3 regions of the Anoxybacillus andreesenii genome follow, and region 1 is predicted to be linked to each of the others. Evidence: a T-box and tRNA genes for the amino acid it is inferred to sense, from the RefSeq annotation. Region 1 holds a T-box; the other regions hold tRNA genes.
The links. The T-box of region 1 lies ahead of pheS (phenylalanine--tRNA ligase subunit alpha). A T-box ahead of a tRNA ligase gene usually reads a tRNA of that ligase, here a tRNA-Phe.
Positions count from the first base shown of each region.

Region 2: it has a tRNA-Phe gene. The T-box ahead of pheS (phenylalanine--tRNA ligase subunit alpha) is inferred to sense a tRNA for this amino acid. The anticodon was not compared.
Region 3: it has a tRNA-Phe gene. The T-box ahead of pheS (phenylalanine--tRNA ligase subunit alpha) is inferred to sense a tRNA for this amino acid. The anticodon was not compared.

Region 1 covers NZ_JAUSTU010000025.1:31,803-39,753, reverse strand. Annotated here, with positions in the region: gene J2S07_RS18230 (TrmH family RNA methyltransferase) at 1-404, shown strand, start outside; T-box leader at 449-693, shown strand; gene pheS (phenylalanine--tRNA ligase subunit alpha) at 809-1,846, shown strand; gene pheT (phenylalanine--tRNA ligase subunit beta) at 1,863-4,277, shown strand; gene rnhC (ribonuclease HIII) at 4,429-5,355, opposite strand; gene zapA (cell division protein ZapA) at 5,489-5,749, shown strand; gene J2S07_RS18205 (CvpA family protein) at 5,757-6,299, shown strand; gene polX (DNA polymerase/3'-5' exonuclease PolX) at 6,569-7,951, shown strand, end outside.
Region 2 covers NZ_JAUSTU010000055.1:433-4,623, forward strand. Annotated here, with positions in the region: gene J2S07_RS21440 (SIR2 family protein) at 1-996, opposite strand, end outside; tRNA gene J2S07_RS21445 (tRNA-Leu) at 1,206-1,287, opposite strand; gene J2S07_RS21450 (GNAT family N-acetyltransferase) at 1,414-1,971, opposite strand; gene J2S07_RS21455 (GNAT family N-acetyltransferase) at 2,010-2,573, opposite strand; tRNA gene J2S07_RS21460 (tRNA-Cys) at 2,744-2,817, opposite strand; tRNA gene J2S07_RS21465 (tRNA-Gly) at 2,828-2,902, opposite strand; tRNA gene J2S07_RS21470 (tRNA-Gln) at 2,906-2,980, opposite strand; tRNA gene J2S07_RS21475 (tRNA-His) at 2,988-3,063, opposite strand; tRNA gene J2S07_RS21480 (tRNA-Trp) at 3,075-3,148, opposite strand; tRNA gene J2S07_RS21485 (tRNA-Tyr) at 3,171-3,254, opposite strand; tRNA gene J2S07_RS21490 (tRNA-Phe) at 3,282-3,357, opposite strand; tRNA gene J2S07_RS21495 (tRNA-Asp) at 3,374-3,450, opposite strand; tRNA gene J2S07_RS21500 (tRNA-Met) at 3,489-3,562, opposite strand; tRNA gene J2S07_RS21505 (tRNA-Val) at 3,742-3,817, opposite strand; tRNA gene J2S07_RS21510 (tRNA-Glu) at 3,824-3,895, opposite strand; tRNA gene J2S07_RS21515 (tRNA-Ser) at 3,911-4,003, opposite strand; tRNA gene J2S07_RS21520 (tRNA-Asn) at 4,007-4,081, opposite strand; partial or broken rRNA gene rrf (5S ribosomal RNA) at 4,106-4,191, opposite strand, start outside.
Region 3 covers NZ_JAUSTU010000040.1:332-8,282, forward strand. Annotated here, with positions in the region: tRNA gene J2S07_RS20525 (tRNA-Lys) at 108-183, shown strand; tRNA gene J2S07_RS20530 (tRNA-Leu) at 220-304, shown strand; tRNA gene J2S07_RS20535 (tRNA-Gly) at 331-405, shown strand; tRNA gene J2S07_RS20540 (tRNA-Leu) at 412-497, shown strand; tRNA gene J2S07_RS20545 (tRNA-Arg) at 526-599, shown strand; tRNA gene J2S07_RS20550 (tRNA-Pro) at 607-683, shown strand; tRNA gene J2S07_RS20555 (tRNA-Ala) at 694-769, shown strand; tRNA gene J2S07_RS20560 (tRNA-Met) at 791-867, shown strand; tRNA gene J2S07_RS20565 (tRNA-Ile) at 884-960, shown strand; tRNA gene J2S07_RS20570 (tRNA-Ser) at 997-1,089, shown strand; tRNA gene J2S07_RS20575 (tRNA-Met) at 1,256-1,329, shown strand; tRNA gene J2S07_RS20580 (tRNA-Asp) at 1,368-1,444, shown strand; tRNA gene J2S07_RS20585 (tRNA-Phe) at 1,607-1,679, shown strand; tRNA gene J2S07_RS20590 (tRNA-Gly) at 1,688-1,761, shown strand; tRNA gene J2S07_RS20595 (tRNA-Ile) at 1,771-1,847, shown strand; tRNA gene J2S07_RS20600 (tRNA-Asn) at 2,002-2,076, shown strand; tRNA gene J2S07_RS20605 (tRNA-Ser) at 2,080-2,170, shown strand; tRNA gene J2S07_RS20610 (tRNA-Glu) at 2,175-2,246, shown strand; gene J2S07_RS20615 (DUF1801 domain-containing protein) at 2,432-2,851, shown strand; gene J2S07_RS20620 (HTH domain-containing protein) at 3,334-3,765, shown strand; gene J2S07_RS20625 (IS3 family transposase) at 3,765-4,706, shown strand; gene J2S07_RS20630 (hypothetical protein) at 4,630-5,073, opposite strand; gene J2S07_RS20635 (1,4-dihydroxy-2-naphthoate polyprenyltransferase) at 5,302-6,234, opposite strand; gene J2S07_RS20640 (isochorismate synthase) at 6,614-7,951, shown strand, end outside.

The DNA.
Region 1 (7,951 bases):
CCGGTAATCTTGGGACCATGATTCGAACAGCCGATGCCGCAGGAATGGATGGAGTGATTGTCGGTACCGGAAGTGTTGACACCTACAACCCAAAGGTCATTCGCTCGGCACAGGGTAGCCATTTTCATCTTCCGGTTATAAGAGGCGATCTTAAGGAATGGATTGAGAAATTAGGCGAGGAGGATATTCAAGTATATGGAACCTCCTTGGAAAACGGACATATATATACGGAAACTGAGCCACCAGGTGCGTTCGCTCTCATAGTCGGAAATGAAGGAAGCGGTGTGAATCCAGAATTGCTTCGGCTGACAGAAAGGAATCTCTATATCCCCATTTTCGGAAAAAGTGAATCACTGAATGTAGCCGTTGCTACAGGAATCCTTTTATACTACTTGAAAGGTTGAAACCATTGTGTTAATGTACTATAATGTACAGCAAAATACATACTTGAAAAACATTGACGGAGAAAAGTAGCTTACCCGCTCTATTTAGGGAGAAAATGCCTAAGACTGCAAGCATTTTTATAGAAAAAGTAAGTGAAGTTCACCTCCAGAGTTGGCATCGGGACCATTGAATGCAAGATTTCCGCATTTCGGTGTAAAGATGCATCGGCGCGAGCCGTTATCCAAATGAAGTGAGCCATTTTTATGGTTAATCTAGGGTGGTACCGCGAAATGAAACCTCGTCCCTTCTATTGGGATAGAGGTTTTTTTGTTTTTCCTCGGATAATTGCGAAAAAACCTATATATTATATTTGCGGAAATCCCATTAAATTTGCGAAACCCATATTAAAAGGAGGATATGAATCATGCAAGAACGATTAAAGGAGCTCCAGCAGGAAGCTCTACAAGCGGTTCAAAATGCGGCTGATTTGAAGGAACTCAATGATATCCGTGTATCTTATTTAGGGAAAAAGGGTCCAATTACAGAGGTTTTAAAAGGAATGGGCAAGCTCTCGGCGGAGGAGCGTCCGAAAATGGGGGCCCTTGCCAATGAGGTGAGAGACGCGATTTCTTCAAGCATTGAAGAAAAGCAAGTGACTTTGGAACAAGAAGCCGTTCAACAAAAGCTAGCTTCTGAGACGATTGATGTCACATTGCCTGGCCGTCCGATCAAGTCAGGAAACCACCATCCACTTACAAGTATCGTCGAAGAAATTGAGGATCTTTTTATTGGGATGGGCTATACCATAGCCGAAGGTCCTGAAGTGGAGCAGGATTATTATAACTTTGAAGCACTGAACCTGCCAAAGAGCCATCCAGCTCGTGATATGCAGGATTCCTTCTATATCACCGAAGAGATTTTAATGCGTACACAAACTTCACCGGTTCAGGCAAGAACGATGGAGAAGCATCATGGAAAAGGGCCTGTTAAAATCATTTGTCCTGGTAAAGTGTATAGACGTGACAATGATGATGCGACCCATTCTCATCAATTCATGCAAATTGAGGGGCTTGTCGTCGATGAAAATATCCGCATGAGTGATTTGAAGGGCACATTAGAGGTATTTGCGAAGAAATTATTTGGTGAGGACCGAGAAATTCGTCTACGTCCAAGCTTCTTCCCGTTCACAGAGCCTTCTGTAGAGGTGGACGTGTCTTGTTTTAAATGTGGAGGAAGTGGCTGCAATATTTGTAAAAAGACAGGCTGGATTGAAATACTAGGCGCTGGCATGGTCCATCCGAATGTGCTTGAAATGTCTGGCTTTGATTCAAAAAAATACTCTGGGTTTGCGTTTGGAATGGGAGTGGAGCGAATCGCGATGCTGAAATATGGTATTGAGGATATTCGACATTTCTATACAAATGATATCCGTTTCTTAAAACAATTTCATGTAAGTGAATAAATAGGAGGATAATGACATGTTCGTTTCATATAAATGGCTGCAGGAATATGTGGATCTTTCAGGGATCACTCCTGCCGAGCTTGCCGATAAAATTACAAAAAGCGGGATTGAGGTTGAAGGGGTAGAAACCTTAAACGAAGGATTAAAAGGGGTTGTCATCGGGCATGTGCTAGAAAGAGAGCAGCATCCGAATGCAGACAAGCTGAACAAATGTCTCGTTGATATTGGGGAAGAAGAGCCCGTTCAAATCATTTGTGGCGCTCCGAATGTTGATAAAGGACAAAAGGTCGCAGTGGCTACAGTCGGTGCCGTACTCCCTGGAAATTTCAAAATTAAAAAAGCGAAGCTTCGCGGCGAGGAATCGAACGGGATGATTTGTTCCCTGCAGGAATTGGGAATTGAAGCGAAGCTTGTCGCAAAAGAATTCTCGGAAGGAATCTTTGTCTTTCCAAATGATGTAACTGTTGGCGAGGACGCTCTTGAAAAACTAAACCGTGATGACCACATTCTTGAGCTTGGTCTAACGGCGAACCGCTCGGACTGCATGAGCATGCTTGGGGTTGCCTATGAGGTGGCGGCGATTCTAGACCGAGAAGTAAAGCTGCCTCATCCGCAGGTGAGCACTACCGCTGAAAAAGCAACAGATTATATTAAAGTAACCGTCGAAGCAAAGGAAGACAATCCCCTTTATGTGGCAAAGGTCATCAAAAATGTCAAAATTGCTCCATCTCCATTATGGATGCAAGGCAGATTAATGGCTGCAGGGATTCGCCCACATAACAATGTTGTCGATATTACGAACTACATTCTGCTTGAGTATGGTCAGCCGCTGCATGCTTTTGACTATGACGCCCTTGGTTCAAAGGAAATTCTCGTTCGCCGTGCCAAAAATGGCGAGAAAATTGTCACCCTTGATGACGCCGAAAGAACATTGACAGAGGAGCATCTTGTGATCACCAATGGCAGCGAGCCGGTCGCACTTGCCGGCGTGATGGGTGGTGCCAATTCGGAGGTTCAAGCTGACACGACAACTGTCTTGCTGGAATCCGCTTATTTCAAAGGGGCAACGGTTAGGGCTGCTTCAAAGGATATGGGCTTACGAAGTGAAGCAAGTGCACGCTTTGAAAAGGGTGTCGATCCGAATCGAGTCCGTGCTGCAGCGGAAAGAGCAGCAGAACTTCTTGCCTTATATGCTGGCGGCGAGGTGTTAGAAGGAGCAGCTGAAGCAGATACGCTACAAGTCGAGCCTGCTGTTATTTCTATTACCCTTGAAAAAATCAATGGGGTCATTGGAACAGCAATCACTAAGGAAGAAGTGGAGAACATTTTCTCTCGCCTGCAATTTGACACGACAACGGACAATGAAACATTCACAGTCACTGTTCCAACACGTCGTGGTGACATTACCATTGAAGAGGATTTGATTGAGGAAGTAGCACGTCTTTACGGCTATGATCGAATTCCAACGACATTACCGATTGGTTCTTCAAAGCCTGGGTATTTAACGGATTATCAGAAAAAACGCCGGATCGTCCGCACCTTTTTAGAAGGAGCAGGACTGTATCAAGCGATTACGTATTCTCTAACAAATCCAACGAAAGCCACCCAATTTGCTCTTGAAACTCGGGAGCCAATTGAGCTATCGATGCCGATGAGCGAAGAGCATAGCCAACTCCGCTTAAGCATTCTTCCGCAGCTCTTAGATGTACTAAAATATAATCTGGCCCGTCAAAATGATCGTGTCGCTGTCTATGAAATGGGTGCGGTCTTCTTGGCCAATGGGTCGGAGGAGCTGCCACAGGAACGGGAGCATTTGGCAGGGGCAATCACAGGCTTATGGCATGAGCATGGTTGGCAGGGTGAAAAGAAGGCTGTTGATTTCTTTGTACTGAAAGGAATACTTGAAGGACTATTTGCCAAGCTTGGATTAGAAAATAAGGTGGAATACCGTCAAGCAACAATTGAGGGGATGCATCCAGGGCGAACGGCAGAAATCTTCCTGTCAGATAAGAAAATTGGTTTCATTGGTCAAGTTCATCCAACCATTCAAAAAGAGATGGATCTTAAGGAAACCTATGTATTTGAGCTTTCTTTAGAGACTCTATTGTCTGATGCTGTGGCTCCACTACAATATGAAGCGATCCCACGCTTCCCTTCGATCACAAGAGACATTGCATTAGTTGTGGATCAGGCAACTGTCGCTGGTGAACTTGAAAACATTATCGTCGAAGCTGGCGGGAAGCTACTCAAGGATGTTCACATCTTCGATTTATACGAAGGAGAACGCATGGAACCTGGAAAGAAATCCATCGCGTATTCATTGAAATATTTTGATCCTGAAAAAACGCTAACAGATGAAGAAGTGACAAAGGTTCACGAAAAAGTGTTGGCTGCTTTAGCTGAAAAAGCAGGAGCCGTTTTGAGAGGATAAAAAATTAGGGGACTCGGGCAGATGCGAGTCCCCATTTCATTTTTTGGCTGTGTTTATGTTAATTTTAGCCTTATACGTACGCGTGAACTGGTTTTATTCGGTACGAGTAACGTAGAGAATGCGTACGTATAAGGCGGTATTAGAACAAAGCTTATTTTTTTATCATTCTTCGAGCTTTCTCAGTATTGGCAAAATGATACTTAACAAAATGCGGCAGGACTGCTTCTCCTTTTTCCAAAATTAGCCTCGCCGCCGCTTTATCGACTGCAGGCCCTGCTCCTTTTGGCAGCGTGAACCCTGCCCTTGCAGATAGATGTTCAAAATGCCGGACAAAGGCATAGCGGGCAATGATGGAAGCAGCAGCAACTGCCAGATGAATCCCTTCCGCTTTTGTGCTAAAGTAGACATTCTCCCGATGAACGATGGATTGCCCCCTTAGATGCTGGTAATATACATTCTCTTTGGCAAACTCATCAATCAGGACAGCCTCGGGTTTTTCTGGAGCAATCTTTTCTAGCACATGCCCGATGGCTTGATTATGTAACAGTGCCTTCATTTTTCCCTGGGACATGCCCCTTTGCTGGAGCTGATTATATTTTTCATTGTGCAAGGTTAGTAAACTGTGAGGTACGATATCCTTGATTTGTTTAGCGATTTCAATAATTTTATCATCCTTTAAATTTTTGGAATCCTTGACTCCGAGCTCTTTCAAAAGGGGGAGCTGCTCCCTTTTTACATAAGCGGCAACAACGGTGATCGGACCAAAGTAGTCGCCCGTACCAACCTCATCTGAGCCTACTACAGACAAACTGCCAAAATTTGCAGGTAGATGTGTAGAGTTTTTAGGAGTGGGCAATGATGAAGATTTTTCAACAGGGCTTCCCCACTGCCCTGCTTCCTTTTCACTGTCAGCACCTTGAAAAAGGACTTTTCCAGATTTGTAGGCTGTGATCGTACAACCCTTGGTTTTTGCACAAAACACACTGCCTTGTGGGACTTTATCCGTTAGATTAGAGGTATAGTGTTTTTTCATAGATTCGATTTCATTCATACTGAGCTTCAATACGATTGGGCCCATACGATTCAACTCCGTTCGATTAAAAATTCGCGATTCTTTTAGTATGCCCTGTTTAGACATACTTAGACTTTTCACTATTAATAGGTTCATGTTATCATAGTGATTAGGATTCTACGAAATGGGGGCAATAGGCTTGTCAGATGCACAAAAAACACGCACAACTGTTGACATATATGGACAGCAATATATTATAGTGGGAACGGAAAGTTCAAGTCACGTACGACTTGTCGCTTCAATGGTTGATGAGAAAATGCGTGAAATCAGCTCCAAGAATCCTTCACTCGACACGAGCAAGCTGGCGGTCTTAACAGCGGTGAATGCTGTGAATGATTATCTCAAGCTTAAGGATCAGCTTGAGAAGCTCGAAGGTGAATTAAAAAGAGTAAAGGACTGAATCAGTCATGCTGAGTCTCGCAATATTTATAGTATTGATTTTTGGTTTTTTAATAGGTTTGAAAAGAGGTTTTATCCTCCAGCTTATCCACATTACCGGGTTCATTATCGCATTTATTGTTGCTTATATCTATTATGGTGACTTGGCCCCTAAGCTTACCTTGTGGATTCCTTATCCGAACTTTAGTACAGATTCTACCTTTCAATTATTGTTGGATAATGGTCATTTAGAAGCAGCCTATTATAACGCGATCTCGTTTGTGGGGATCTTTTTGGCTGTGAAAATTGCTATGCAAATCATTGGCAATATGCTTGATTTTGTAGCCAACCTTCCGATCCTAAAGACACTAAATGTTTGGGCCGGTGGAATTTTAGGCTTTTTGGAAGTGTATCTTGTTATATTTATCCTTCTCTACATAGCAGCGCTTTTACCAGTGGATGCCGTTCAAGATGCGCTAGGTGATTCCTTCTTAGCAAAAATGATCGTTGAGCATACTCCCTATTTTTCTAGTCAAATTAAGGAGCTTTGGATAGAGCATATCGCTTCGTGAACTTCTCTATTTAGGGAAGTTGTTTTTTTGTGAAGACTTTGTTCATGCTCAGTGCTGATATTAGCCATATGTGCATGGCGTGAACGGGTGTTGTTCGGTACGAACAACGTAGTGAACCCATGCACATATGGCAGTATCAAGATCAACTTAGAAATTTAACTGCGTCTTTGTAAAAAATAAAACCTTTTCCCCTGTAGTACGTATACAGAATAAGGTAACAATAATTTTAACGGACAGAGGATTGTTTGAAAAGGTGGGAGGTGATGGAGTTGGCGACCAATAAAAAGGAAGTTGTTCGTTTGCTAGAATCGATTGCAATCTATATGGAGCTTAAAGGTGAAAATCCTTTTAAAATCTCGGCCTTCCGTAAAGCAGCGAATTCTTTAGAAATGGATGAGCGCACATTGGAAGAGATAGAGAATTTCACAACCCTTCAAGGTGTTGGAAAAGGAACCGCTTCGGTGATCGAGGAATATATCCAAACAGGAGCATCCTCCGTGCTCGAGGAGCTCCAGAAGGAAGTGCCAAAGGGACTCATTCTTCTCCTGCAATTACCAGGACTTGGCGGGAAAAAGATTGCGAAGCTGCACAAAGAGCTGCAAATAGAAAATGTTGAGGATCTAAAGCAGGCTTGTCTTGACGGGCAAGTGAGGGAGTTAGCAGGGTTTGGGAAGAAGACGGAAGAAAAGATCCTTGCGGCGATAGATAGTGTCCGCAATAAACCCGATCGTCTTCCCCTCGCATACATGCTTCCTATTGCCATGCAGATCGAAGAGATTTTAGGTAAAATGACAGCTGTTGAAAGATTTTCAAGAGCAGGAAGTTTGCGCAGGGTGAAGGAAACGGTAAAGGATCTTGACTTTATTATTGCCACAAAAGAGCCAACCATCGTGAGAGAGCAACTGCTTCAGATTGAGGGAATTAAGGAGACGGTTGCCGCTGGGGATACGAAGGTCTCGGTCATTCTTGAATACTCTCATGATGTCTCGGTCGATTTTCGCCTTGTGAGACCCGAGGAATTTGCGACCACCCTTCATCACTTTACGGGCTCGAAGGAACATAATGTCCGCATGCGTCAGCTTGCTAAGGAACGTGGTGAGAAGATTAGCGAGTACGGAGTTGAAATAGTGGAGACGGGAAAAGTGCTGACCTTTGATACAGAGAAGGACTTTTACGCCTATTTTGGCCTGTCCTTCATTCCACCAGAAATGCGAGAGGATGGCAGTGAGGTCGAGAAATACTCCCCAGAGCTTGAGATCATCTCGATGGAGCATATGAAAGGGGACTTACATATGCATACGACCTGGAGTGATGGTGCCCATTCGATTGAAGAGATGGTGGAAGCCTGCAGAAGATTAGGCTATCAATACATGGCGATCACGGATCACTCCAAGTTTCTAAAGGTAGCGAACGGATTAACTGAGGAGCGACTTCTGAAACAAAGAGAAGAAATAAAGAGTCTGAATGAAAAATATGAGGACATCACGATTTTATCTGGGGTCGAAATGGACATCCTTCCCGATGGAACATTAGACTATGATGATGAGCTCTTAGCGGGGATGGACATTGTAATCGCCTCCATTCATTCTGGATTTTCACAGCCAAAGGAAAAAATAATGGAACGGCTGTCCAATGCAATGAAGAATCATCAT
Region 2 (4,191 bases), on a different contig from region 1:
CCTCTTATTTTCTTCAACCAATAAATTATTGATGTATGTTCCGATATCCTCGAAGCTCATTTCATTTTTAAATCCTTTTGAACCGTCTAACCATTTCACATTCATTAACATATCAAATGTTGCTTCACATGTACGTCTAGGGAACTTTCCTAATGAAGAACTAAATAAGTCTGTATGGGTTTTATAATGATGTGTATGTATAAACTCATCCCACGTTTCTCTCAATTCTTCCTCCGGTCTAATATCAATAATTTCAATTTCCTCAAGATTTCTTTTTTCCACCGTACCCCAAGCTTCCTTCAACAATTCAATTGCAGAAACATCAGTTTTAGGTGCGCTATACCCGAATATCGTAAACATATATGCACTCTTCAAATAATGCTTAGTAATATTCCAATTATCTCTTATAAAGATGTCGTTAGTATAATCCTTTTCCTTTACAGGATACAATAAATTTGTAGGTTCAAAGGATTTCCCACAGATCGGACAATTGTTTTGAATAAGACCACCGCGTTTATGTTCATGACAGATACCAACATAAACGTTCCCATGTAAAAAAGCTAATTTGGGTAAATTATCAGTATACTGGTATACTCTCTTATATGCCTGAAGAAGTAAGGGATCCCAATTAAAAGTAGCAACTAAATCTTTTTTTGTTAAACTCAGGAGCATGAAATCATAAATAGTTGGTTCATCTGGTATTTCAAAATCAAAAAAATAACTATAGATTTTTTTCTCTAGTTCTAGAGTAATAGCTTCACACTCAGGACGACTTTTCAATTCTGAGTATATATCTTCAAGGTTATCACTTTCTGTCTGCAGTCTAATTTCATTAATACTATCTGTCATTCCTAATTTTTCAATAAAACCAGCCATTACTGATGTCTGCTTACCTTTTTTATCTCCGTTCGGGATAGCAGCAACACTTGCTCCCGCTCCAAGTAAAACCACATGTGGACGCTGTTTCATTATTATTTCAAACTCTTCACTATTCATTAAAGTTCACCTCATTCTCTCAATCATAAAAATTTGTGTAAAAACTTGTGTAAAACAAATTTAGTAATGTGTAATTTTTGTGTAATTCAAAATCAATTCCTATCTTTTTCTATCGGAATCATATCAAATAAAAAAGCCCACAAACATTTGTGTATCAACGTTTGTGAGCTTTTAAACTTTATTAAAACGAACCTACTTTATTCTTTTGATACCGGTGGTCGGGGTCGAACCGACACTCCTCACGGAACACGATTTTGAGTCGTGCGCGTCTGCCTATTCCGCCACACCGGCATGATATCAATGTCCTGTGGAACAATTGTTATTCTAGAACAACAATTTAGTATCTCAAGACAAAGAATATCTTATCATGATATTTAGTTGTTGTCAATTGAAAATGAGCTTTTTTAGGAATGAAATTTATCTATCTTTGTGGAAAATTTGATTCATTTCCCACTCTTCCCGAAGCAAGCCCATTCGGATAGAATCGTAATACTCACCATTATAATATCGAACCTTGCGAATCCTTGCCTCCATTTTCATGCCGAGCTTTTCTCCTACTTTGATCATTCTTTCATTTCCTGACCATGTAGTATAGCCTACCCGAACGAGAGGCAGGGTATGAAACAAATGATTAATCCACAGGCGTATCACATTGGTCCCATAACCACCACTCCAATATTTTGGGTCGTAAATGACAATCCCCATTTCGAGCCATTTAGAAGGCTCATGCTCCCAATAGTAGCCTACGGTTCCGATAACCTCTCCAGCAATCACAATAGCCCAACGATTATCTGGATTGGCAAAGGTAGCCCTCTGCTCCCAAAACTCTTCAAATGATATTTGTTTAAGTTCATAATATGGGGCATCCCACTTTTTCCATTCAGGGGATTCCTCTTTGAAGATAAGCTCCCACAATCTTTCTAAATCATCATCTTTAATTGGTCTTATAGTCAATTCATTTTCTTGATAACTCAATCAAACTCCACCCCAAAAATAGATTACTTGTTTCCTAGTTATTGAAAAAAATCTTCCTTTAAAATGGCATACATCTTAATATCCCAAAACCTATTCTTTGCACACATTCCTTTTCTATGGGTGCCCTCATAAGTCATACCAGCTTTCTCCATCACTCGCTGCGAGGCGATATTTTCTACAAAACATCTAGCCTGTATACGAACCAAATCCATGTTGGCGAATCCAAATTGAACGAGGGCTTTTGCAGCTTCAGTCGTTATGCCCTTTCCCCAATATTCTGGAGAAATCACATATCCTATTTCTGCAGTATGCTGTGACGGCTTCCACCAGACGAAGTCGATGGTTCCTATCATTTGACCGGTTTCCTTGTATTCAATAGCCCATGGTGCAACCTTATGGCTTTCATATTGCTGCAGAACGAACTGGATAAACTCTTCGGTATCTGCCATCGTTTTATGTGTATCCCAGGTCACATATTTAGATACTTCATCATTTGTTGCGTAGGAGAACATATTCTCTATATCATCCATTGTAACCTTTCTTAGTTTTAACCTTGGTGTTTCTAAAACTGGCAAATTGCCATAAATATCTTCAATGTTCATAATCCACAACCCCTAAAATTGCGTTTAATTGAAATCTTCAATTATTTCAATTTATAAAAAAAGACTTAATCATATAGATTAAATCTTATCATACTCGTATATTCCATGTTACAAATTAATTAGTCCCATAAATAAAAAAACGTTATTCTAAATAACGTGTGAAAATCATCTGGAGGCGGCAACCGGATTCGAACCGGTGGTAAAGGTTTTGCAGACCTCTGCCTTACCACTTGGCTATGCCGCCAAAAACAATATGGAGCGGAAGACGGGATTCGAACCCGCGACCCCCACCTTGGCAAGGTGGTGTTCTACCACTGAACTACTTCCGCAAATGGCTGGGCTAGCAGGATTCGAACCTACGAATGACGGAGTCAAAGTCCGTTGCCTTACCGCTTGGCTATAGCCCAATATGTATGGGGCGATCGATGGGAATCGAACCCACGAGTGTCGGAGCCACAATCCGATGCGTTAACCACTTCGCCACGACCGCCATTATGAAATTGGCAGGGGTAGTAGGAATCGAACCCACACCAAAGGTTTTGGAGACCTTCGTTCTACCTTTAAACTATACCCCTATATTATCATAAATAAACTATATGGTGGAGGGGGACGGATTCGAACCGCCGAACCCGAAGGAGCGGATTTACAGTCCGCCGCGTTTAGCCACTTCGCTACCCCTCCAAGCTAAAGCCATACATTATGAAAAAATGGTGGCTCAGGACGGAATCGAACCGCCGACACATGGATTTTCAGTCCATTGCTCTACCGACTGAGCTACTGAGCCAATTCTTTTACTATAATGGCGGTCCGGACGGGACTCGAACCCGCGACCTCCTGCGTGACAGGCAGGCATTCTAACCAACTGAACTACCGGACCAAAGTAAAACTAATGAAAGGAAATATAAGCTTCCTTGATTGCGGGGACAGGATTTGAACCTGCGACCTTCGGGTTATGAGCCCGACGAGCTACCAGACTGCTCCACCCCGCGATAATATTATTTATGAATTTTTTCCATGCTCTTAAATCCCCATATGACTGTCCCGATTTCAGTAAGCTGATTCAAGATGCAGCTCAATCGGTACAACTCGCAGTTTATTCGATGAAGTAACACTCGTTGCTCCACCCCGCGATAATATTATAGGAAATCTTTTGCTTTGCAAAAAATCATGGTGGAGGATGACGGGATCGAACCGCCGACCCCCTGCTTGTAAGGCAGGTGCTCTCCCAGCTGAGCTAATCCTCCAAATAATGACCCCTACGGGATTCGAACCCGTGTTACCGCCGTGAAAGGGCGGTGTCTTAACCGCTTGACCAAGGGGCCTAAACAAAATAATTATGGCGGAGAGCAAGGGATTTGAACCCTTGAGACAGGTTTTGCCCGCCTACACGATTTCCAATCGTGCTCCTTCGGCCACTCGGACAGCTCTCCTTATGGCTCCGCGGGTAGGATTCGAACCTACGACCGATCGGTTAACAGCCGATTGCTCTACCACTGAGCTACCGCGGAATAACACTAATAGAATATTCTATCGCCCGGCAACGTCCTACTCTCACAAGGGGACAGCCCCTAACTACCATCGGCGCTGAGAAGCTTAACTTCCGTGTTCGGTATGGGAA
Region 3 (7,951 bases), on a different contig from region 1:
CGCAAAATCTCGAAAGAGATTTTAAGCAGGTTTTGCAAAAGGATTTTGAGCATGCTATTAAGAGTTAAATCTTAAGCAGAGAAAAGTATTCAAGCTAATATTGTAAAGAGCCATTAGCTCAGTCGGTAGAGCATCTGACTTTTAATCAGAGGGTCGAAGGTTCGAGTCCTTCATGGCTCACCATGTTTTTTCGCTCTTGCGAAAATACTATTAATATTTGCGGGTGTGGCGGAATTGGCAGACGCACTAGACTTAGGATCTAGCGCCGCGAGGCGTGGGGGTTCGACTCCCTTCACCCGCACCATTTATAACAAAAAATGTTTTATAATTGCGGAAGTAGTTCAGTGGTAGAACACCACCTTGCCAAGGTGGGGGTCGCGGGTTCGAATCCCGTCTTCCGCTCCAAATTTTGCCGGGGTGGCGGAACTGGCAGACGCACAGGACTTAAAATCCTGCGGTAGGTGACTACCGTACCGGTTCGATTCCGGTCCTCGGCATCAGTTTTTAAAATTTAAAAACTACCAAGCGCCCGTAGCTCAATTGGATAGAGCGTTTGACTACGGATCAAAAGGTTAGGGGTTCGACTCCTCTCGGGCGCGTTTCTTACGGGAAGTAGCTCAGCTTGGTAGAGCACTTGGTTTGGGACCAAGGGGTCGCAGGTTCGAATCCTGTCTTCCCGACCATTAATAAGATGGGGCCTTAGCTCAGCTGGGAGAGCGCCTGCTTTGCACGCAGGAGGTCAGCGGTTCGATCCCGCTAGGCTCCACCATTTTTTCGAATAATTGTATATGGCGGTGTAGCTCAGCTGGCTAGAGCGTACGGTTCATACCCGTAAGGTCGGGGGTTCGATCCCCTCCGCCGCTACCAAATCCAATAAAATATTGGACCTTTAGCTCAGCTGGTTAGAGCAGACGGCTCATAACCGTCCGGTCGTAGGTTCGAGTCCTACAAGGTCCACCAGAGTTTTTTGTGGAAAACAATAATTTTCTATAATACGGAGGAATACCCAAGTCCGGCTGAAGGGATCGGTCTTGAAAACCGACAGGCGGGTCAAACCGCGCAGGGGTTCGAATCCCCTTTCCTCCTCCATTAAGTTTTTTAAATATTATTATCGCGGGGTGGAGCAACGAGCGTTACTTCATCGAATAAGCTACGAGTTGTACTGACCGAGCTGCTACTTGCTTACGCTTTCTAAGGTCAGGACAGTCTAACGTATGCTTAGCGCGCATAGATCACAAAACTTTTATATTATTATCGCGGGGTGGAGCAGTCTGGTAGCTCGTCGGGCTCATAACCCGAAGGTCGCAGGTTCAAATCCTGTCCCCGCAATCAAGGAAGTTTATATTTCCTTTCATTAGTTTCATCTTGGTCCGGTAGTTCAGTTGGTTAGAATGCCTGCCTGTCACGCAGGAGGTCGCGGGTTCGAGTCCCGTCCGGACCGCCATTTACATATTTTTTTATGGCTCAGTAGCTCAGTCGGTAGAGCACGATGAATAAGCTTCTGAGAAATAGCATCCAGCGTACTCATCGAGTTGCTTCTTGGGTTATCTTTCTGAGATGAGGACGATGGACGAAGATGTTTTAATAGAGGAATATATACTTTAATGGCTCAGTAGCTCAGTCGGTAGAGCAATGGACTGAAAATCCATGTGTCGGCGGTTCGATTCCGTCCTGAGCCATCATTTTTGCGGGTGTAGTTTAATGGTAAAACCACAGCCTTCCAAGCTGTTGTCGTGGGTTCGATTCCCATCACCCGCTCCAATGTGATATGGGCCTATAGCTCAGCTGGTTAGAGCGCACGCCTGATAAGCGTGAGGTCGATGGTTCAAGTCCATTTAGGCCCACCATGAATAAATTTTTCCGCGGTAGCTCAGTGGTAGAGCAACGAGCGAAGCATCATGATTTTGCTTCGAGTTGTACTCATCGAGCTGCTACTTGAATTAGCCTCCCGAGATGAGGACAATCTAAGGAATACTAGGGAGTATAGATAATTAATGTTATTCCGCGGTAGCTCAGTGGTAGAGCAATCGGCTGTTAACCGATCGGTCGTAGGTTCGAATCCTACCCGCGGAGCCATATGGAGAAGTACTCAAGTGGCTGAAGAGGCGCCCCTGCTAAGGGTGTAGGTCGGGTAACCGGCGCGAGGGTTCAAATCCCTCCTTCTCCGCCATATTGGCCCCTTGGTCAAGCGGTTAAGACACCGCCCTTTCACGGCGGTAACACGGGTTCGAATCCCGTAGGGGTCATAAAAAAGGCTGTCGACAATATGTGTCGGCAGCCTTTTTTATGCTTTTTAAAGGATTATTAAATCAAATGCAGAAATAGATATAGATGATTAGGAACTTGTCCATAAAGATTATGTTATAGCTTTATCATTTCTTGTGAAGAATGTACAATGATATATCTTGAAGCTGGTGAGGGGTGGAAGGAAATGTACGAGCAGAAGACAAAGGAAACCGATAATAGTGTTGTGGAGTTCATCGAATCAGTAGAAAGTCCAAAGAAAAAAGAAGATGCCTACAAGTTATTAGAAATTTTTTCGGAAGTAACGGGCTATGAGGCAAAAATGTGGGGGCCTAGTATTATTGGATTTGGTTCCTATCATTACAAGTATGCTTCCGGTCATGAGGGCGATGCACCGTTAGTTGGCTTTTCACCAAGGAAGGCCAAAATTAGTTTATATTTTGCAACTGGAGATAATCAAAGAGATGAGATATTGCAGAGGTTTGGAAAATACACAAGTGGCAAAGCATGTGTCTACATAAATAAGCTAGCTGATATCAACATAGATGTACTGAAGGAATTAATCGAACAATCGGTTCATTTCTTGAAAACAAAATATCCAAATTAAGAAAAGCTTCTGGGGAAGTTTCCTAAACGGGTTCTCTGGAAGGGTATAAAATAAGTAAATCGCATACAAAATCGCACACTTACTCGCATTGTTATTCATTGTGGATTTTTGTGAAGGTATGATATTCATAGGCGGAGAATTTCCGATTAATGCATAAGAGAGAGGCTTAAGAAGCAGATATAAGCTGAAAAATTCCGATTAACCGCTCTAAATAGGTCAAAATCCAAAGGTTTGGATAAGGTAAACGGAAAACCTCCCCTTATTTTTAGGGAAATATGGATATTTTCCGATATAAACGGAATTTTTCTGTTTATTTTTCAAACACGGTAAACAGTTGATAAATAACGAAAAAAAACTGCGATTTTTAATATAAACTGGACCCTATAAAATAGACACGGATAAAAAACTACTTATCCATTCTGTTTTATAGGGTTCTTTGTCGTATACTTATTTTATAATCATTATAAGCGGGAGTTGATAATATGGGGGTGCATTATTTTTCGGATGAACAGCTAGAAGAATTAAGAAGGAATCCTTACGTGGATAAAGTCTCCAACAAAGCCATTACGTATTCCGAGGTCTTTAAGCAACATTTTATGGATGAACTGCACCGCGGGAAACTTCCCACACAAATTTTTAGGGAAGCTGGCTTTGATACAAAGGTAGTGGGTAAACAAAGAATTGATAACTTTGCTCGCAGGATACGGAAAATGTCGAATAGAAAAGAAGGTTTTACGGATTTACGCACCCAACATTCTGGACGTCCTCAAACGAAAGAGCGCACGCCTAGTGAGGAAATAGCCTATCTCAAACATCAAGTCGCCTTACAAAAACAACAAATTGAAGCTTTAAAAAAAATGAATTTTATCAATCGCAAAGCAATCAAAGCTTTGCCCAAGAAAAATATCAACTAATCCAAAAATTAACGGAAAGAGACGATAACCTCTTGAATATCAAGTGGCTCTGTGACATTGCCCACGTTTCTCGTTCAGGCTATTATGCATGGCTGGAACAGGAAAAGCGACGTAATGAGCGAGAGGAACAAGATCGCGCTGATTTTGAATTGATTCTAGAAGTCTATCAATATCGCGGATATGCGAAGGGATCAAGAAGCATCTATATGCGTTTGCTTCAAATGGGAATCGTGATGAACCGTAAGAAGATTCAACGACTGATGAATAAATATAACCTCGTATGTCCGATTAGAAAACCTAATCCTTATAAACGAATGGCCAAAGCTAGGCATGAACATGCAACGAAGCCTAATCATTTAAATCGCCAATTTAAAGCCCATGGTCCCAAAACGGTCCTACTCACGGATATTACCTATCTCTACTTTGGACGAGGTCAGAAAGCCTATTTAGCTACTATCAAAGATTCGTTTACCAATCAAATTCTTTCTTATGCACTGAGTGAATCCTTGGAAGTGGATTTTGTTTTAGAAATGATCGAACAATTAATTGAACATCACGCGATTCCTAGAAAACAGAAAACCCTGATCCATTCCGACCAGGGCGTACACTATACCAGTGTGCAATTTCAATCGCTGCTGAATGATAAAGAATTAAGGCAATCCATGTCACGTCGAGGGAATTGTTGGGACAATGCACCGCAAGAATCTTTCTTTGGTCACATGAAGGACGAGCTAGGGAATTTGAGCAGCGTACTTACTTTTGCATCTCTTTCTATCAAAATCGATGACTATATGGATTATTACAACAACGAACGGTATCAATGGGATCTCGCAAAGTTATCCCCTAATCAATATGCAGCTTTTATTAAAACGGGAGTGTATCCTCTGGCTCATCTTGTGAAGACACCAAATCTTCCTGCTGTTGCCCCCCTACAAGACTAATTTCTTGTTGGAATCGTGTTACATATTTTTCATGTAGTTTGTCCCATTTTCCTGGCCGAAAGACGTCCCCTTCGTAAAAATCAGGGTCTAATAGAGCCTGTACGTATAAATCATATTCTAATTCGATGGATGGAAACTTTAATATCCATTTTAATTGATCGATAAGATATGATTCGGATAGCATTTGATCAGCCACTTTCCGATAATCGAGAAAGTATTTCCATTGTTCCTTTTCTGTTAGAGATTCAAAATATCTTACCATCCAATTGGGGTAGGTTCGTAAGGTATGTTCTTCTTGAAAAACAGAAAACTCTAATGCTTTCAAACTTGATAAATAATGTCTCTTCATATTTCTAATGGATAACAAAGGCACACGTTCTTAGTTTTGAGCGTGTGCCTGAACTTGTCACCACTCCTCCTATGGAACAACCATAAGAGGAAGGAGCAATAAAAGTTAGTAGTTTTTTTCAAAGTGTCCTTGACATGGGGTCCACTTTAATATAAAATCGCAGTTTTTTCTTTGCTAATTTATTGTGAATTCATATGTTATTTCTGCCCAGAAGAGAACGCTTGGGGAGTTTCCCCAGAAGCTTTTTTAAATGAAGTAGTCTAAAAATAATCCGATTGATAATAGAAATCCAAATATCGTGTTCGTTTGTGCTGTTGCCTTCATCGCAGGCATCATTTGGATCGGTATCGTTTTGCCGATAAAGCCTTTGGTTGCTTGGATAGCTTTCGGTGCACTGAGTACGACAATGGCCATCCATGCGGATGAATAGCTCATCATCATTAAGACAAATACCCATATATATGAAACAGTGAACATACTAGCTAATAAGTAAATGGCCTTTTTTCGACCTAATAAAATAGCTAAGGTTTTTCGTCCGAACTCTTTATCACCGTCGAGATCACGAATATTGTTTGAAAGCAAAATAGCTCCGACAAGTATGAAGATTGGAACCGATACTAAAATGCTTGTTACCGTGATCGTTCCAGCTTGAATATAGAAGCTAATTAGAATGATGCCCATTCCCATGAAAAAGCCGGCAAAAATTTCACCAAATGGCGTATAGGCAATTGGCAGTGGACCACCGGTGTAGAGATAGCCAATAATCATGCAAAATAACCCGATGGCAGCAAGCCACCATGAGGTATTCATACAAATATAAACACCGATTAAGATTGAAACACCATATAAACCTAAGGCAATTTGCATGATCGTTTTTGGTTTTACACCATCTCTTACGATGGTACCTCCAATTCCTACTGACTCCTCATTATCCAAGCCCCGTTTATAGTCATAGTATTCATTAAACATGTTTGTAGCGGCCTGGATGAGTAGACTGGCAACTAGCATGGCAAAGAATAGCCCTAGATTAATCTTTGTCTCGTGAATGGCTAAAGCAGTTCCTAATAGGACCGGAACAAAAGCAGCTGTTAGTGTATGAGGCCTTGTCAGCTTCCACCAGACCTTCCAGCCTTTGTTGGGAGTAACAGGATTATAACTAGTTTTCGTTTCTGTTTGCATCTTTTCTCCCCCTAAAAAAAGCATGATATCTATATAAATAACTATATTATCAATCCAATATTGATAACATCCAAATTCAAGTTTAGGCAAACTGACAGAGAGTGTCAATGTCTTTTTACAGTTATTCGAGGATGGAATTGCCATGGAGGTGTAATAGGACCTGAATAGCCAATGAAGCAGTATTATATAATAATAAGGAAAAAACTAGGTCGATTTTGTAGCTTTCATTGACATTTCATGAGGTTGAGGTGTATTTTAAAATAGGTTTGAAATCTAGATAAACCGAGCAAAGACTGGTATGATTTTTATGGTGGCTATTTAGAATTTATATACACATTGCTTTATTTGAATAGAGCCTTTTTTAATTGGAGGGGATTTTTTGGTAACGTTGCTAAATACGGAGCTAAAAATAGGAATTGAGCAGGCATTAGGACGAGCAAAAACAAGCTTAGTTCCCGTATTAGTAAGTGAAGTTCAAAAAGTCGATCATATAGAGCCTCTTTCCTTTTTTGCGGCAGGAATAGAAAAGTATATGGGGGAACGATTCTTTTGGAAGGATCCTACTGAGGAGACGGTCCTAGTAGGAATGGGGACATGCAAACAGATTCAATCGATTAATGGAAACGAGCGTTTTACTGAAACACAAATGGAATGGAATCGCTTAATCAGTGAAGCCATTATCCTGAAAGAGCAGGAGAAAATGGGGACGGGGCCTATCATGTTTGGAGGTTTTTCTTTTGACCCCCTAAAAGAAAAGACAAGCCTCTGGTCAAAATACCCAGATGCATTGTTTCATGTGCCTAAATATTTGCTTTCGATCATTGAAGGGCAAGCTTATTTGACAACGAACATCATTTGTACCCAACATGATCAGCTATCCATCGTTGATCAGGTTCTTGAGGAGCGTCACTCATTATTATCACTAGCATCTCTAGTGAAACCATTTGCAAAATCAAGGCTTATAGAAGAAAAGGAAGTTGTCCATCCTAGTGAATGGAAAAACTCCGTTCGAAATCTTGTTGAGGAATTAAAAAATGGCCAGCTAAAAAAGGTTGTGCTAGCAAGAGAGCTTAGATTGATTTTTCATGATGAGGTTTCGATAGAAGGTGTTCTTAACAAACTGCTTGAGGAACAAAAAGGTAGCTTTATCTTTGCCTTTGAATCAAATGGGGATTGTTTCTTAGGGGCTTCCCCAGAACGATTGGTTAAGAAAGAAGGCAACCAACTGTTTTCTACATGCCTTGCTGGTTCTATAGCGAGAGGCAAAACAGAGGATGAGGATGCAAAGCTCGGTCAAATTCTATTAAATGATCAAAAGAATTTAATTGAGCATCATTATGTGGTGGAAATGATAAAAGAGGCGATGGAGCAGGAATGTCTCGAAGTGCGTCTACCGGAACAACCAACTTTATTGAAGACGAGAGATATTCAGCATTTGTACACTCCTGTGGTGGGAATTGCGAATCCAGATTGTTCCCTTTTACTGGTTGTAAATTCCCTTCATCCAACTCCAGCGCTAGGTGGTCTGCCTCAAAAGGCGTCAGTTGAGAAAATACGGGAAATTGAAGCGTTGGATCGTGGATTATATGCTGCTCCGATTGGTTGGTTAGATTACGCTGGCAATGGAGAATTTGCGGTAGCGATTCGTTCAGCGCTCATTCAAAAAAATGAAGCATCCCTTTTTGCAGGATGTGGCATCGTTCAGGATTCTGATGCA